Regions from separate parts of the Bacteroides gallinaceum genome, predicted to be linked through region 3. Evidence: riboswitches for the same ligand, from Rfam matches in the RefSeq annotation. Region 3 holds a riboswitch; each other region holds the start of a gene.
The links. Region 3 has a riboswitch for cobalamin ahead of QUW60_RS04975 (NHL repeat-containing protein). Riboswitches for the same ligand answer to the same signal wherever they lie in the genome.

Region 1: another riboswitch for cobalamin. It lies ahead of QUW60_RS07025 (TonB-dependent receptor); the one in region 3 lies ahead of QUW60_RS04975 (NHL repeat-containing protein).
Region 2: another riboswitch for cobalamin. It lies ahead of QUW60_RS08535 (anaerobic ribonucleoside triphosphate reductase); the one in region 3 lies ahead of QUW60_RS04975 (NHL repeat-containing protein).

What each region holds. Positions count from the first base shown of each region.
Region 1 covers NZ_JAUDEN010000010.1:15,433-20,983, forward strand. The annotation lists partial or broken gene QUW60_RS07020 (YncE family protein) at 1-896, opposite strand, end outside; gene QUW60_RS07025 (TonB-dependent receptor) at 913-2,931, opposite strand; cobalamin riboswitch at 2,982-3,184, opposite strand; gene QUW60_RS07030 (heavy-metal-associated domain-containing protein) at 3,394-3,729, opposite strand; gene QUW60_RS07035 (TonB-dependent receptor) at 3,751-5,551, opposite strand, start outside.
Region 2 covers NZ_JAUDEN010000013.1:21,387-26,937, reverse strand. The annotation lists gene QUW60_RS08545 (outer membrane protein assembly factor BamD) at 1-518, opposite strand, end outside; gene QUW60_RS08540 (CCA tRNA nucleotidyltransferase) at 693-2,141, shown strand; cobalamin riboswitch at 2,312-2,498, shown strand; gene QUW60_RS08535 (anaerobic ribonucleoside triphosphate reductase) at 2,524-4,905, shown strand; gene nrdG (anaerobic ribonucleoside-triphosphate reductase activating protein) at 4,911-5,381, shown strand.
Region 3 covers NZ_JAUDEN010000006.1:33,251-38,801, forward strand. The annotation lists gene rfbB (dTDP-glucose 4,6-dehydratase) at 1-384, opposite strand, end outside; gene QUW60_RS04965 (metallophosphoesterase family protein) at 446-943, opposite strand; gene QUW60_RS04970 (potassium/proton antiporter) at 940-2,397, opposite strand; cobalamin riboswitch at 2,695-2,914, shown strand; gene QUW60_RS04975 (NHL repeat-containing protein) at 2,979-4,091, shown strand; gene QUW60_RS04980 (ABC transporter substrate-binding protein) at 4,097-5,233, shown strand; gene QUW60_RS04985 (iron ABC transporter permease) at 5,230-5,551, shown strand, end outside.

The sequences.
Region 1 (5,551 bases), on a different contig from region 3:
ATTAGATAGCTGACTTTATTGTCTGTATCCGTATAGCTCCACTCGGAAGAGATAATGTAAAGCAAGTCGTCATCGATCCACATCTGACTGGCAGACACTCCAAGGTTTCCTGTTACGGTTTCCGTTGCCGAGTCTATGACATAAATGTCAGAGCTGTTTCCGTAATAATCTCCCCGAGAGATGACATAGATATTGCCTCTTGAGTCCATTTCCATCCGGTGCAGATTGATGGCTACGTCAATGGTGTTGACAACCTGAAAACTTTCGAGGTCGATGACAGATACGGTACGGTCGTAGTTCGGATAGCGATATCCTCCCGAATTGGCTACGTACAGCCTTCCGTTGGAGATAACCATATCTTCCGGCTGATATCCCACCACCACTTCACGGGTTATCTGAAGTGTATTTGTGTCAAATTCCACAACTTTGCCCGGGCGTGCTTCGGGATCAATCTGTATCGGTCCTGCATACGAACTTACGTATGCCTTGTCACCGTTGAACGTGATGTACCGGCAGTTGGTTATGTCTACGCTTCCCAGATGTTTTGCCGTACTGACATCCATTACTTCTACAAAATGCGAACAGTTGACCACCGCATACATTTTTCCGTCGTGTATCTGGATGTCGTTGCCAACGTCACCCAATTCCTTGACGATGCTGGGGTTGCTTTCCGGATAAATGTTGCGCAAATAATAGCCGCCCCGTGCGCTGAAGAAGTCGATTGTACATTTGTTGCTTCCCATGTTTCCTTCGTTAAGCAGAAAGAATCCTTCAATAGTCTGCGGATCGGTGGGATACGTGATGTATTCTTTCTCAGAATCGAGCACCGGCAGCTCTTCACGGCAACCGAAAAGCGCAACCGGAAGAGATAAAAAAACGAATGGATATATTTTCATCTTCATGGACTGTTTTTTAGAATGTATATTGGACTATAAACTTGAAATTGATTCCGGGCATGGGATAGCAGGATACCACTTCATATTGCTGGTTCAGCAGATTGTTCACCTCCAATGTCAGTTTCAGTTCGTGCGAGCAGATTTGCTGGCGTTTTGCAACAGAAAAGTCACTGGTATACCACGATGGCTGGTAATTGACAGGCAGATTGGCTTGCGAAGAATACCTTTCTCCCGTATAGACGAAACTATAGTTCGCTTCCCACGACCTCCAGTTGAGATTAAGCGCAGCAGAGCCGCTGTGCCAGGGGATATATGGAATCTGCCCTCCATAAAACTCATCGGTCGGGTCGGTAAAGTCTTGTGCCTTCTGATAGGTATAGTTCAGCCTTCCGGAGAGAAAAACTTCACGCCCGAATTTCCAGTCTGTCTGCAGGGCGAAATCAATCCCCCTGATTTCCACTTCGCCCAAATTGACCATTGTCCAGCGGAAGAAATTTGAAGTGGGGGTGGCCACAATTTTGTTTTTTACCTCGTTGTAATAGACATCTGCCTGCAACTCGATGCGTTTTATCCATAAATCAGCAAACTCCTTTTCATAAGTGGCGCCTACGTTATACTGATTTGTATATTCCGGATCGAGATAAGCGTTTCCTACAAATGTATAGTAGAGGTCGTTCAATGTAGGCATCCGGAATATCCGCTTGTAGAACGCACGGAAGTTCAGACCGATTTTCTTGAACGGCCGGTAGCTGATGACTACAGAAGGAGTCCATTCCATTTTGTCGGAAGCCGTTTCTCCCTTTTCTTCTTCTTTCAGTTTGTCAGAAACGAAAGTGCCCAGAACACTTGCCTGCAACTTGAACTGGTCAAAGTCAAAAGCCGTGGCAGCGGCAAAAAGTCCGGTGTTGCGCCGCGGATAGACAAAATCCTTTAAATTTGCGTTGAGAAGATTGAATTGCCAGTCAACCGACAGATTGAAACTCCAGAACGATGTCAGATCAAAGCAGTTGGCTGTTGAAACATACACTTCCTGCTGGCGATAACGGTTGTTGATATACATCAGCGATTCGTCCTTATGCGGATCGGCAAGATAATGCAGGTAATCGTAGGCATATTTCGCGCTGGCCATAAAGCGATACTTGTCTGAGAAATGTTTCCGGAACATGCCTTGCGCAAAGAAGTTGGCATCGTTCTGGCGGTCTTCATGAGTAAACTTGTTGCGTACAATGGCACCGGGATAGCCTCGGTCGGAGAAATAGGTATAGAGTTTGGTTCGCCAGTATCCGTTTTTGACAGTTCCGTACAGTCCGTGCTCGATGCGCAAAGCGTTTACATCTCCGTTTTGCCGGACGGCTGTCGTGTCGTATCCGCCTTCTGTTGCGTAACGGAATTTATACTTTCCGGTTGTATACATGTATTCTGCACTGAAAGAACTGCTCAATTTGTCGTTTATCTGCTGCTCCCAAAGAACCGCAGGATTAACAACACCGAAAGAGCCGGTCTTGAAGGTTGCTTTGACATTGTATTTTTTATTGTCCTTGAATTTCGGTGTCCGTGTCTGAAGGTAGATGGTTCCAGCCGCCCCGAAATCTTTAGCTGATTGGAAAATGGCACTTTTTTGGCCGTTGTAGAGGGTGACACTTTCCATATTGTCAAGCGAGAAACGTCCCAGGTCGACTGTCCCGTTCTGTGCATTTCCCAGTTCGATGCCGTCGTAAAAAACTCCTACATGGTTTGTGCCCAAACTTCGGACATTAACCGTTTTCAATCCTCCGATACCTCCGTAATCTTTCAGTTGCACACCGGAGAAATAGCGCAACGCATCGGCAACATTGTGCGATCCGAGGCGCTGAAGCTGTTCTCCCGACAGTTTTTGTACGGGAATAATCTCTTTTTGTAGGGCGCGGGCTGTAACGAGCACTTCATCCAAGTGCTGCAAGCTGTCTGTCTGGTTTTGGGCATGCAAATCGGATGCATGTATCCCCGGGACAAACAGCGGCAACAGCCAGGCAAGCCGGCATTTCTGTCTGATCATATTTTAAAAATGTGTGTCTAAAACCAATTAACCGCATTGTCCTCGCATACGGATAACATGTAATGTTGGCAGGTCTTCTGACTGACTTCTCTTCCGGAACCTTCCCAATGCGTTTTTTGCATCAGTGGTAATGAGCCTTTACCGGAAGATTTATGAAGCTTCACAGCAGCGGGACTGTTCGGGATTTCCACCCGATTCCCTTTTAATCCGCTTGCCCGAACGGACAGGCGAAACCAATCTTTTCGGCAAAAGTAAGTCTTTTGTTTGGAATACGCAAATAATGTTTATCATTTTAAAGGCACGTTAATGAGCAGAAAAGACAAATATTCTCTCTTCCTTGTGAATATCATGGCATAATTCCGGTTGATATAAAGAATTACACCCTTTCGGGCATAAAGTCAATTCATGGATAATGATCTTATGCCTGAAAGGGTGTAGCTTTGAAGCGTAACGTCCGGCCGGTTATTCAGTTTTCTGTTTGCCTTCTTTCTGGACATGGAACGGGGTTGCCGTATATCCCAGTTTCTTGATGGCGGCCTTCAGTTTGTCGGGAGAAGTCTTGTCTTTCCGGTATTCAATTGTAACTGTTTTCTTCGGAAGATCCACATCCAGTCCCGTCACGCCTTTTTCAAAAGAAAGGTTGTTTTCAATCCGTTTCTGGCATTTCTCGCAGGTCATTGAAACGAGAAAGGTTACTTCTGCCTTTTCTTTTTTGCTGTCTTTCATGATGGCCGCTGAGGAAGAGAAAGAAAGCCCCAGCATACATGCGGTCATCAATGTGAGAATTTTTGTTTTCATTGCAGTGTCTGTTTTTGAAGTTTATAGTTTCGGTATGTTATAACGGATTCCGGCATAGAGCTTGTAACCCATAGTCGGCCCCCAGACCATGGTTGCGTCAAAGTTCCTGCTGTACGGGTTGTCGGCCGAAATGACCGGATTATCCTGTTTGAAATTTGTCAGATTCTCTCCTCCTGCGTAGATGCTCCATCTGCGGAAGCGTCGCGTTACCTGTGCACTCAGCTGAGTGAATGAATGGAACGTGCCGCCCCACAGCGGATTTGTGGCATCGGGTGTCGGCATGCGTCCTCCGCCGTTGAACTGGACCGTCATGTCGAACTGCCATTTTTTGAGCGGCGTTTCATATGAAGCCGTCAATAGAGCCTTATAACGGCTTGTCAGCGGCTTGCGCATTGTCTTTCCATCGTAGGTGCCTTTCACATCCATCCATCGGTAAGCCCCAAGCAGTGTAAATCCCTGGAACAGCGGATAGCTGGCATCGATTTGGAACACACTTGACGTTGACCGTCCGTTGAGATTGTAGAAATAGACGGCATGCGGATTTCTGTCCATATCTGCGACCACTTGATTCTGAAAGTCGGTGTAGAACCACTCGGCATTTACGGTCAGTTCCTCATTCTTTACCGGAACATGGAAAGAGGCACTTATGCCGTAGTTCCACGCCTCTTCCTGTTTCAGGTCTTCTTCAATGTAAAGTTCGCGGCTACTTGCCAGCAGATAACTGTTCTCCGGGAATACAAACATCGTGCGATAACCTTTTCCGGCAGAAGCTCGCAGGTTCAGCCAGGAGGTTGCATCGTATTTGATGTGGACTCTGGGAGTGGCAAACCAACGGTGCAGTGAGCTGTAGTCCCCCCGCATTCCCGCCATCAAAGTGAACTTTTCGTTCGGCGTCCATGTATATTCTGCGTATACGCCCGTTACGTTTTCGCTGATGTCCCGCCATTGCGGGCTGTAACGTTCGATGACATTGCCACGCTGCGAATAATTGTCCCAGTTGTAGTTTAGTCCTGCTGCCAGTTTGTGCTGCTCGCCGAACTCGCTTTCATAGAGTAAGGAAGCGTATACATTCGATTCATATACATTATATATTTTTTCTGCATAGTTCGACTGCTGGTCATGATAAGAACCCGAAACGATAAATGCCACGCTTTCGTTACGATTCGAGTCAAGTATCAGACCGTTTTTTGAGAAAGCTTCGATTCGATTGGCATCGTTGTTGATGGTATAGGGAGAGAAGCTTTCATTTCCATGCAGTGTATGCGCTGTCTGTCCGCTGGTTCTCCGGTCGGCCAGTATTTTTACTCCAGACTGGGATACAAAGCGGGGAGTCTGGTAATGCCAGCGGTTCATGGCACTGAACGACTGCATTTCGGGCATGTCGAGAAACGTATCTCCATTCTTGTCATGCGCCTGCTCTTCATTGTAATAGTTCACGAAAAGGGCAGTGGAAAGGCGGTCATTCAGTTCGACCGCTCCTACAGCGTTTCCTTCGTACCGCCCGGCGCTGCTTGCGAAAACATTCACGAAAAGAGGATCGGCCATTTTAGGCTTCTTGTATTCCACGTTGATTTGTCCTGCCACAGATTCAAAGCCGTTTTTTACAGAAGCGGCTCCCTTTGAGATCTGAATACTCTGCATCCACGGACCCGGAATATAGTCCAGCCCGTAAACGGCGGCTGCACCCCGCAGGTTAGGAAAATTCTCCGTAAGCATCTGTACGTATGTGCCGGAAAGTCCCAGCAGCTGGATTTGTTTGGCTCCTGTTACCGCATCGCTGTACGCCACGTCCACCGAAGGATTTGTTTCAAAACTCTCCGAA
Region 2 (5,551 bases), on a different contig from region 3:
GAAGGAGGAGTTTGCGCGAAATTATCTCCCACACTCACCTTTACAGCCGTATGATGAATGTTGCCCCCGGCACAATAAATGGAAGTTAACGACATTTCACCCGCTTCACTGACCTGGCCGCGAAGAAAAGTCCGCCCGATATTCTTCTCTACCACCTGCGTAGGATAAAAATAGTTGCCTACTTCCTGATAGGCCGTATCCTTTTCCAATACAAATTTTCCGACAATCGAATCAAGTGAAGCCTTCTTGACGGCCATCATGCTGTCGAGATAGGCCAGCGTCTTCCGCTGTTCTGCCAGATCAACCTGCTGCATAAGCCTGATGCCGGCCTTTCTCGCCTCGAAAGCTTTCGGATAAAGATTGCGTATGCTGTCAATCTGCAATTTGGCCTGACTGTAGTTGCCTCCGGCATACGATGCCTCGGCGCGCCTGTACAGCGCATCAGCTTTTTTCTCATCGCTGCCGCAGCCCGCCAGCATCAGAGCCAACGGCAAAACCAATAAACATGTCTTTCTCATATAATCCAGCCTTTATATATCAAGCAAAAATACAAATTTTCAGCAAAAACCGAACAAACATCAGACAAAATCATTCAAAAGCATTTCTGTTTCTCGCGCTCCATTGAACACCTGCGGCTTCCACCTTTCAAAAAAAATGTCTAACTTTGCAGCCCGAATTCAAAAGACAGACAGATGGAACTTAAAGAACACTTTACGGACAAAATATTCAAACTGATATCTGAAACTGCCGATGAGCTGCAACTGGAATGCTACATCGTGGGAGGGTACGTGCGCGACATTTTTCTCAACCGCCCGTCCAAAGATATTGACATTGTGGTGGTGGGCAGCGGAATCAGCATGGCGCAGGCTTTCGGCCAGAAGCTGGGACGTGGAGCCAAAGTGTCTGTCTTCAAAAACTTCGGAACAGCGCAGGTAAAATACCGGGACACGGAAGTGGAATTTGTAGGAGCGCGCAAAGAATCATACAGCCACGACAGCCGGAAGCCGGTGGTAGAGAACGGAACACTGGAAGACGACCAGAACCGGAGAGACTTCACCATCAACGCCATGGCTGTATGCATGAACAAGGCGCGTTTTGGCGAACTTGCAGATCCGTTCAACGGACTCAAGGATTTGAAGGAACGCACCATCCGCACGCCGCTCGACCCGGACATCACTTTCAGCGACGATCCGCTGCGGATGATGCGCTGCATCCGTTTTGCCACCCAACTGAACTTCTATATCGATGACGAAACATTCAATGCGCTTGAACGCAACAAAGAGCGCATCAAAATCATCTCGCGCGAACGGATAGCCGACGAACTGAACAAAATCCTGCTTTCTCCCATTCCTTCAAAAGGATTCATCGACCTGGACCGCTGCGGCCTGCTGGAACTTATCTTCCCTGAATTTGTTGCGCTGCAAGGCGTAGAGATACGCAACGGACGGGCTCACAAAGACAACTTCTACCACACGCTGGAAGTGGTGGACAATATCGCAAAAGTAAGCAACGACTTATGGCTGCGATGGGCCACTCTCCTCCACGACATCGGAAAACCACGCACCAAACGCTGGGATCCGAAAAACGGATGGACGTTCCACAACCATAACTTCATCGGAGAGAAAATGGTTCCCGAACTCTTCCGCAAGATGAAACTCCCGATGAACGAGAAAATGAAATACGTGCAGAAACTGGTAGGGCTTCACATGCGTCCGATTGTAATTGCCGATGAGGAAGTGACCGACTCGGCCGTACGACGCCTGCTTTTCGAGGCCGGAGATGACATTGACGACCTGATGATGCTGTGCGAAGCAGATATCACATCAAAAAACGAGGCACGCAAACAACGTTTCCTCGACAACTTCAGGCTGGTGCGCCAGAAACTCAAGGACCTTGAAGAAAAAGACCGCATCCGCAACTTCCAGCCGCCAGTAGACGGGAGTGAAATCATGCATGTGTTCAACCTGCAGCCTTGCCGGGAGATCGGAAGCCTGAAAAGTTCCATTAAAGATGCGATACTTGACGGAGTAATACCCAACGAGCATGACGCCGCCTTCAATTACATGCTGGAGAAAGCAAAAAAAATGGGTCTGACACCCGTGAATCTTCCGGATCCGAAGCCGAAGAAATCAGACGAATAAGTCATAAGAAGTTTGTTCAATATTTCAAAACAAGAAAATCATTATAAATTACAGTTACCCAAATAACCGTCATACAGCATACTACAAAGCATTTTTACTCCGATAAAGTTTCCCAAATTTAGACAGAAACGGAATTTTCGATTTTCAAAGTGTTCTTTTTTATTCTTATCTTTGACTCGTTTTCCGAAGGTAGCGGAAACGTTTCAAAAGGGAACGCCGTGCGAATCGGCGACAGTACCCGCTGCTGTAATTCTTAACGAACCTTGGCACGTAAACCACAGCCACTGGTCTGACAGACCGGGAAGGCGCCATAGGGGAAAGATCAGTCAGAAGACCTGCCTTCAAGAAAACAACTATTGTACATCAATTAAAAACAGAGAAAATGAACACAGTCGGAACCTGTATCATCAAGCGCGACGGAAAGCGGGAAGACTTTTCGAGCGACAAAATCAGCAACGCCATCAGAAAGGCATTTCTGGCGACCGGAATGGAAAACCGGGAAAAACAAATCGAATCAATCACCCGCAACGTGGTGAAACGCATCGCAAAGCCTACCATCGGAGTGGAAGAAATCCAGGACATGGTAGAAACCGAACTGATGAAGGACCAGCCTGAAGTGGCAAAAAAGTACATCATCTACCGCCAATGGAGAAACACCGAACGTGAGCGGAAAACGCAAATCAAACACATCATGGACGGCATCGTGGCCATCGACAAAAATGACGTGAACCTGAGCAACGCCAACATGTCGAGCCATACGCCTGCTGGACAAATGATGACATTCGCATCAGAAATCACCAAGGATTATACATACAAATATTTGCTGCCGGCACAATATGCGGAAGCCCACCGGAACGGGGACATTCACATACATGACCTCGACTATTATCCGACCAAAACGACCACATGCATCCAATACGACCTGGACGATCTGTTTGAAAGGGGCTTCCACACCAAAAACGGCAGTATCCGCACACCTCAGTCGATTCAAAGCTATGCAACGCTGGCTACTATCATATTCCAGACAAACCAGAACGAGCAGCATGGCGGCCAGGCAATCCCCGCCTTTGACTTCTTCATGGCGAAAGGCGTGCTGAAATCTTTCCAGAAAGCCGTGGCGGCCAACCTTTCGTTTTTCCTGGAGATGAAAGGAACGGAGCACGACGAGAAGAAACTTCATGCCATCGCAGGCGAACAGCTCACCACAGTTGAGCCCGACAGACAATCCAGGTCAGCGCTGCTCCACACGCTCGAATCTGCCGGGATAAGGGTTTCAATGGAAGAGCTGGAACATCTGCTGCACCGTTCACTCCAACAGACACGGAAAGAAACCCATCAGGCGATGGAAGGATTCATACACAACCTAAACACCATGCACTCGCGTGGAGGAAACCAGGTGGTGTTCAGTTCCATCAATTACGGGACAGACACTTCGGCAGAAGGACGCATGGTTATGGAGGAACTGCTGAAAGCTACCACAGAAGGACTTGGAAACCAAGGCGAAGTGCCGGTATTTCCTATCCAGATTTTCAAGGTAAAGGACGGGGTTTCGTATTCCGAAGCCGACTATAACCTTGCCATGCAGGATCTCGACGCAGCCATAGAAGGAAAAATAAAGTTTGAAACACCCAACTTCGACCTTTTTCTGAAGGCTTGCCGCACCACGGCCAAGGCACTGTTTCCCAACTTCATGTTTCTTGACACGCCATTCAACAAAAACGAAAAATGGAAGGCAGACGACCCCAAACGCTACCGCTATGAACTGGCGACAATGGGATGCCGCACACGTGTCTTTGAAAACATCAACGGCGAAAAGACTTCGCTCGGGCGGGGAAACCTTTCTTTCACAACCATGAACCTTCCGCGCCTGGCCATCGAAGCTGTCCGTCAGGCGGAATCACTGTCAACAGACAGAGAAGACAAGGAAAAAAAGGCGAAAGAACTGTTCCTGCAGGCTGTCGGCAGAATGTCAAGATTCATAGCAGAACAGCTCTACGCGCGCTACCAGTACCAGCGTACAGCGCTGGCACGCCAATTCCCTTTTATGATGAGCAACGACGTATGGAAAGGAGGAGGCAGACTGAATCCCAACGATGAAGTAGGCGACGTGTTGAATCAAGGCACGCTGGGAATCGGCTTTATCGGCGGGCACAACGCTATGGCCGCACTGTACGGACAGGGGCACGGGCATTGCAGGAAAGCATGGGACACGCTTTACGAAGCGGTAGAGGAAATGAACAAGGTGGCCGACGAATACAAGCAGAAATACCGCCTGAATTATTCCGTACTCGCCACTCCCGCCGAAGGACTGTCCGGGCGCTTCACCCGCATGGACAAACGGAAATATGGCATTATCGAGGGAGTGAACGACCGCGACTATTATGTAAATTCGTTCCATGTGGATGTAAAGGAGCCGATCAGCATCATTGAAAAGATCAAATGCGAAGCACCTTTTCATGCACTGACACGCGGAGGCCACATCACTTACGTAGAACTGGACGGCGAAGCGCAGAAGAATGTCAGAGCCATCGTGAAAATCGTCAAAGCAATGCACGACGAACAGATCGGATACGGCTCAATCAACCACCCGGTAGACACATGCCACAATTGCGGATACAAAGGAGTGATTTACAGCAAATGCCCCGTATGCAACAGCGACAACATACTCCGCATGCGCCGCATCACCGGCTATCTTACCGGTGACCTGAACAGCTGGAACTCGGCAAAGCGGGCAGAAGAAAGCGACAGAGTAAAACATTCATAAGAATGCTGCACTACCTGTACACCTATCCCGAAACGATTGTCGACGGTGAAGGCATCCGGTATTCCATCTATCTTGCCGGATGCTCTCACCGCTGCAAAGGCTGCCACAACCCCGAATCATGGAATCCGGCTGTCGGATTCCCGCTCACCGGGAAAGTTCTGCAAAAGTTTATCGGCGAAATAAACTCCAACCCGCTGCTGGACGGAGTGACATTCACCGGGGGCGACCCCTTCTTCAATCCCCAGGAATTTGCCGAAGTGCTGAAAGCAGTCAAGCAGCAGACCGGCATGAACATCTGGTGCTATACGGGATATACGCTGGAAGAAATACAGAACGACCCTTTGCGGAGCCCGCTCCTGAAACACATCGACGTATTGGTAGACGGCCGGTTCATCGAAGAACTATACTCGCCGCATCTGGAGTTCAAGGGAAGCAGCAACCAGCGTGTGCTGAGAATGAACGGCATGCGCCTGTAAGAACAAGCGGGAGCATCCGGATACAGATTTAACAATAACAGCCAAATGACACGGCTGAAGTTACCCATTTGACACATACAGGAGAATGGACATTTTCAGCCGCTGCATTTCATGAGAAATTCCGTTATCGCACACGCTTCAGAAACAGCCAGAAGCCAGACAAGCACATG
Region 3 (5,551 bases):
TGTGGGATAGCCATATTCATCCTTGCCTGTCACCCACGCACGGCGGGCTGCGTCAAGCAGGTTTTGAGTGCCGAGAATGTTGGTCTGCAAGAACAGTTGCGGATTTTCTATGCTGCGGTCAACGTGGCTTTCTGCTGCAAAGTTCACGATGTAGTCAAACTTGTATTCGGCAAACAGCTGGTCGGCCAGATTGCGGTCGCAGATATTCCCTTTGACGAAATAACAGCGTTCGTTGTCAATGTCATCGGCAATTGTTCCCAGATTGCCGGCATAAGTCAATGCATCAAGAACCACCACTTTTATGTCATCGTATTTTGCCAGGATGTATTTGATATAGTTGGCACCGATGAATCCGGCCGCTCCTGTTACAAGATAAGTTTTCATAATTTGGTCTTTAATTTATCGCCGCAAATTTCGGAAAGTTTTTTGAAAGTGACAAGTTTTTTTATCTTTTATCATTCAGTTCGATGACTTCCATATCTGAGAAATTTCCGTTGTCAACGGTGAAACGAACCAATGTTCTTGCCTTATGGAACCCATAGATGCCCGCCGCTCCCGGATTGATGTGCAGCAGTCCGAGTGTCTTGTCAAATTTTACTTTCAGAATGTGCGAGTGTCCGCTTATGAACAGTTTGGGCGGGTTGGCGAAGATTTGCTTGCGTATTGAGGGGTCGTATTTTCCAGGATAGCCTCCGATGTGCTTCATCAGCACGCTGGCTCCATCTACGGTGAACTGAGCTGTTTCGGGATATCGGACACGTATGTCCTGTCCGTCAATGTTGCCGTATACGGCGCGTAGCGGACGGAAGGCCGCAAGGCGTTCGGCGATTTCAAGCGAACCGATGTCGCCTGCGTGCCAGATTTCGTTGCAGCTGTCAAAATATTTCAGATAGCGTTCGTCCCAATAGCCGTGGGTGTCGGATAAGAGTCCTATTCTTGTCATGCCTGTTCTTTTTTGTTTTCGGATATGAGCAGCAGCTTGTCGCCCGGATGCAGTTCCAGCTGCCCGTTGGGGATGATGAATTCGTTGTCCCGTTTCACCAGCATCACGAGTGTTCCCTGCGGGAGCTTCATGTCGGCCAGCCTGTTCCCTTTCTGAAGCATCTCTGTTGTCAGGGTCAGATCATTGAGCGACGAGTCGATTTCGTCAGGCAATTCTACGCCGAACTCGTTTCCTTCCTTCTCTGCCGGAAGGTCAAGGTGGAGTATCCGTGCCGTTTTGGCAATGCTCATCCCCTGGATAATCAGTGAGAGCAGCGTGATGAAGAACACGATGTTGAACAGTTGCTGCGACCCTTCGATTTCTGCCAGAACCGGATAAGTGGCGAATATGATGGGAACAGCGCCGCGCAGTCCCACCCATGATACAAACAGGCGTGCCTTGTTGGTCAGTTTCCTGAACGGAAGCAGGCATAGAAACACGCTTATCGGGCGTGCCGCAAGGATCATGAAAATGCCGATGAGCATTGCTACCGCAGCTATGTCGAGCATTTCATGCGGATTGACCAGCAGTCCTAGCGTGAGGAATACGATGATCTGGAACAGCCAGGTAAGTCCGTTCATGAATGTGCTGATGTCTTTCCGGAATGCCAGCCGTGCGTTTCCTACAATCATTCCCATAATGTATACGGCCAGGTATCCGTTGCCTTTGAGCTGGTCGGTTACGGTGAATGTGATGAATACCAGGCTGAGCAGCAGGATCGGATAGAGCGAGCTGTTTGAGAGGTTGATCTTGTTTACCAGCCACACGGAGAAGCGTCCGGCGGCGTATCCGATCACGCCTCCGAAGAAGAACTGGATGAGCAGGTCTTTTCCTACAATCAGAAAGTTCAGGTCGTTTCCGCTGGATATGACCTGGATGAGGATGATGGTAAGCATGTAGGCCATCGGGTCGTTGCTTCCGCTTTCCAGCTCGAGCATGGGCCGGAGGTTCTGCTTCAGATTCATGTTCTGTGAGCGCAGAAGATTGAACACGGAGGCAGAGTCGGTTGACGACATGGTGGCGGCCAGCAGCATCGAAGTGAGCAGAGGCAATTGGATGTTGGTGTTGTCCCATCCCGAAATCCAGTAGATGAACGCTCCGGTGAGCAAAGTGGTCAGGAGCACGCCTAACGTAGACAGTACGATGCCGGGCTTGAGTACGGGACGGATGTCGGCGTACTTTGTGTCCATGCCTCCTGAAAAGAGGATGATGCTCAACGCTATCATTCCGATGAACTGGGCGTCGGATGCGCTGTGGAACTGCAGTCCCAGTCCGTCACTTCCGAACAGCATGCCTACAACGAGGAAGAGCAGCAAGGTCGGTATTCCGAACCGGTAGCCCGTCTTGCTGATAAGGATACTTGAAAGAATCAGGATGGAGCCGATAAGAAGAATGTTTTCTGCCGTAAATATCATGGGCTTGAGTTTTTTGTGGTTTGTGAAATGTCTGTTTTATCCATTTCCGGTGCGGCCTTTGCTGGCAAGAAAGATGGCTCGGCTCTTGAAAAAGTTTGTCTTCAGCCTGGAGATGGTTATCTTTAAGCTGAAGATATGTATCTTTAGTCTGGAGATTTGCATCTTCAGGCTAGAGATCTAGATTTTTACAGGCCGGCATAAATTTCCTGTCGGCTTTCCGCTGCATTGTCCTCATGGGACGTATGGTCAGAAATGGATACTTTTTGTTGCAAAAATAGGAATAAAAATAAAAAAATCGTTATATTTGCAATGTTTTGTTCCGTTTGTGCTTCCGGATGGCGAAGCCGCGGATGAAAAGGGAATCGGGTGAAAGTCCCGGACAGTCCCGCTGCTGTAAGCTCCATAAGCGGTTGGCCCGTTTGCTGCAAGCCACTGTTTTCCGCTGATTGTCGGGAAAACGGGAAGGCAGGGTAATACCGGAGTAAGTCAGAAGACCTGCAAAACGAAGTCATGCTTGCATTCTCGAGGAAAGGATGGCAAGATTGAGGTGTGCAAACGTTTCAAACTTAAAATAAAGTATTATGAATGTAAAGAGTTTTTTGATAGGCATGCTTTGCCTGTTGGCGACGGGTGTATCGTTTGTGTCCTGCAATGACGACAACGACGATTTCCTGGATGATACGGGTTCGAAAGTATCTTTGCCGGGGCGCAGGGCTTACATCCTGTATGAAGGAAGCTACGGACAGGGCAATTCCGGCCTGGCATTCTATGCTCCCGACGGCAATGCGGATTTTATCGGCGACATATATACGGTGCAGAACGGAAAGGGATTGGGGGATACCGGTTCGGCGATGATCGAACATGACGATAATATTTATGTCGTTGTTTCCGGTTCGAGCTATGTGGCCCGCCTGAATGCTGCGGGAGTGGAGCAATGCCGCCACGAGTTTGAGTACATGCCCCGGTATATTGATGCAGAAGACGGCTATGTTTATGTAACTCAGTATGGAGGGCGCGTGAGCAAGCTGGATGCGGTTACGCTGGATGAGGTTGGCGTTTATCAGGGGCAGTCTGACCATGCATATGAAGGCATCGTCGAATGCAACGGTTTGCTGTATGTAGCCGACAGCCAGACCCGTGACGAGTCTGCCACAGTGGTGTTGGGATATAACAGCGAAGTGCTTGTAATCGATCCGAACTCGATGCAGCTTAAGCAGACTGTGTCTGTTACGGTGAATCCCGAACGCTTGTGGGAATGTGACGGCAAGGTCTATTTGATTTCAAGAGATGTTTATGACCTTACCAGCTATCAGAAGATTTCAAGAAATGAACTTCAAATAATAGATCCGTCTAAGGGTAATCAAGTGACAGAAATAAAAGAGGCTACGAAGTTGGCCAAAGGAGATAATGGCTTACTTTACCTCATTGATACAGATACTGAAAATTCGTTCTTCACTTACAATATCAGCACCGGGAAGATTACCGACCATACTTTCTTGAACAATAATCCGGAAGAGCTTTCAAGCGCAACGATTTATCTGTTTGAAGTGGATGATGAAACGGGCGACATCTATATCGGTACGAGCGATTATGTGTCGGAAGGAACGGTTTATCGTTTTGATGCCAGCGGCACGTTTAAAGAAAAGTTTGATGCCGGAGGTATCAATCCCAATTCCATGATATTCGTAGACTGAGAAGAATGAAACGTGTATTATTAGCTGCTTGCATAATAACTTTGGTCTTGCTTTCGGCTGCTTGCGGCAGAGGAAGCAAGACTTCTTCTGTTTCGGCAGGTGACACGCTGCAGTTGAGGTATGCCCGCAATTTGTGCATTGTCCGTTATCCGGATTACACCATGGCCGTATTGCGCAATCCGTGGGATACCTTGAAAACGCTGCACACCTATGCGCTGGTGGACAAAAGGGATTCGCTGCCGGAAGGGTTGCCTGACAATGCCACTGTGGTCAGAGTGCCGCTGGAAAGATGCATGGTTTATTCGTCCGTTCATTGCAGCCTGCTTAAGGAACTGGATGCGCTGCACCGGATTGCGGGCATATGCGGTCTGGAGTATATGAATATGCCGGAAATAAAGGACGGATGCGAAAAAGGAACAATTGCAGACTGCGGAAACAGTCTGGCTCCGGACGTGGAGAAGATCATTGATTTGCATCCCGATGCAATACTGCTTTCTCCATTCGAGAACAGCGGGAGTTATGGCAAAATAGGCAAGCTGGGCATTCCTTTGATTGAATGTGCCGATTACATGGAGGCTTCTCCCCTGGGGCGTGCGGAATGGATGATGTTTTATGGATTGCTGACAGGCAGTTGCGGACGCGCTGACTCGTTGTTCAGAGCGGTCGAAACAACGTATCTTCGGGTGAAAGCGCTGGCTGCTCAAGCAAAAGTGCGTCCTGCGGTTATCTGTGACTTGAAATACGGTTCTGTCTGGTATATCTCGGGCGGAGAAAGCACCACGGGAAAAATGCTGGCTGATGCCGGAGCCGACTATGTTTTTGCAGACCTGAAGAACAGCGGTTCTGTTCCGATGGCTTTCGAAGCCGTGTTTGATAAAGGACAGTATGCAGACTACTGGCTGATAAAGTATAACCAGCCCCATGACAAGACTTATAGTGAGCTGGCCTCAGAGTACGCTCCTTATTCCCGTTTTCTTGCTTTCCGTAACCGGCAGATCTACGGATGCAACAGCCGTCGCATTCCTTTTTATGAGGAAACGCCTTTTCATCCCGACTGGCTGCTGAAAGATATGGTAAGCATTTTTCATCCGGAACTGCTGGAAGGCTATCGTACTAAATATTTTACAGAGTTGGCGGAATGAACAGGCGTAGAGGATTTGTGTTTGGAATGCTGCTTTCGCTGTGCATTCTTTTGCTTGTTGCGGCGAACCTGTTTTTCGGTTCGGTTGATATACCAGCCAGAGCTGTCTGGGAAATTCTTTCCGGCGGCGAGGCGGAAAAAGCGAGTTGGGCGTATATTGTTTGGGAATCACGTTTCCCTCAGTGTGTGGCGGCTTTGCTTTGCGGGGCAGCCCTTTCAGTTTCGGGATTGATGCTGCAAACTGTATTCAATAATCCTCTTGCCGATTCTTCTATTCTTGGAATCAGTTCGGGGGCAAGTCTGGGAGTCGCCCTTGTCG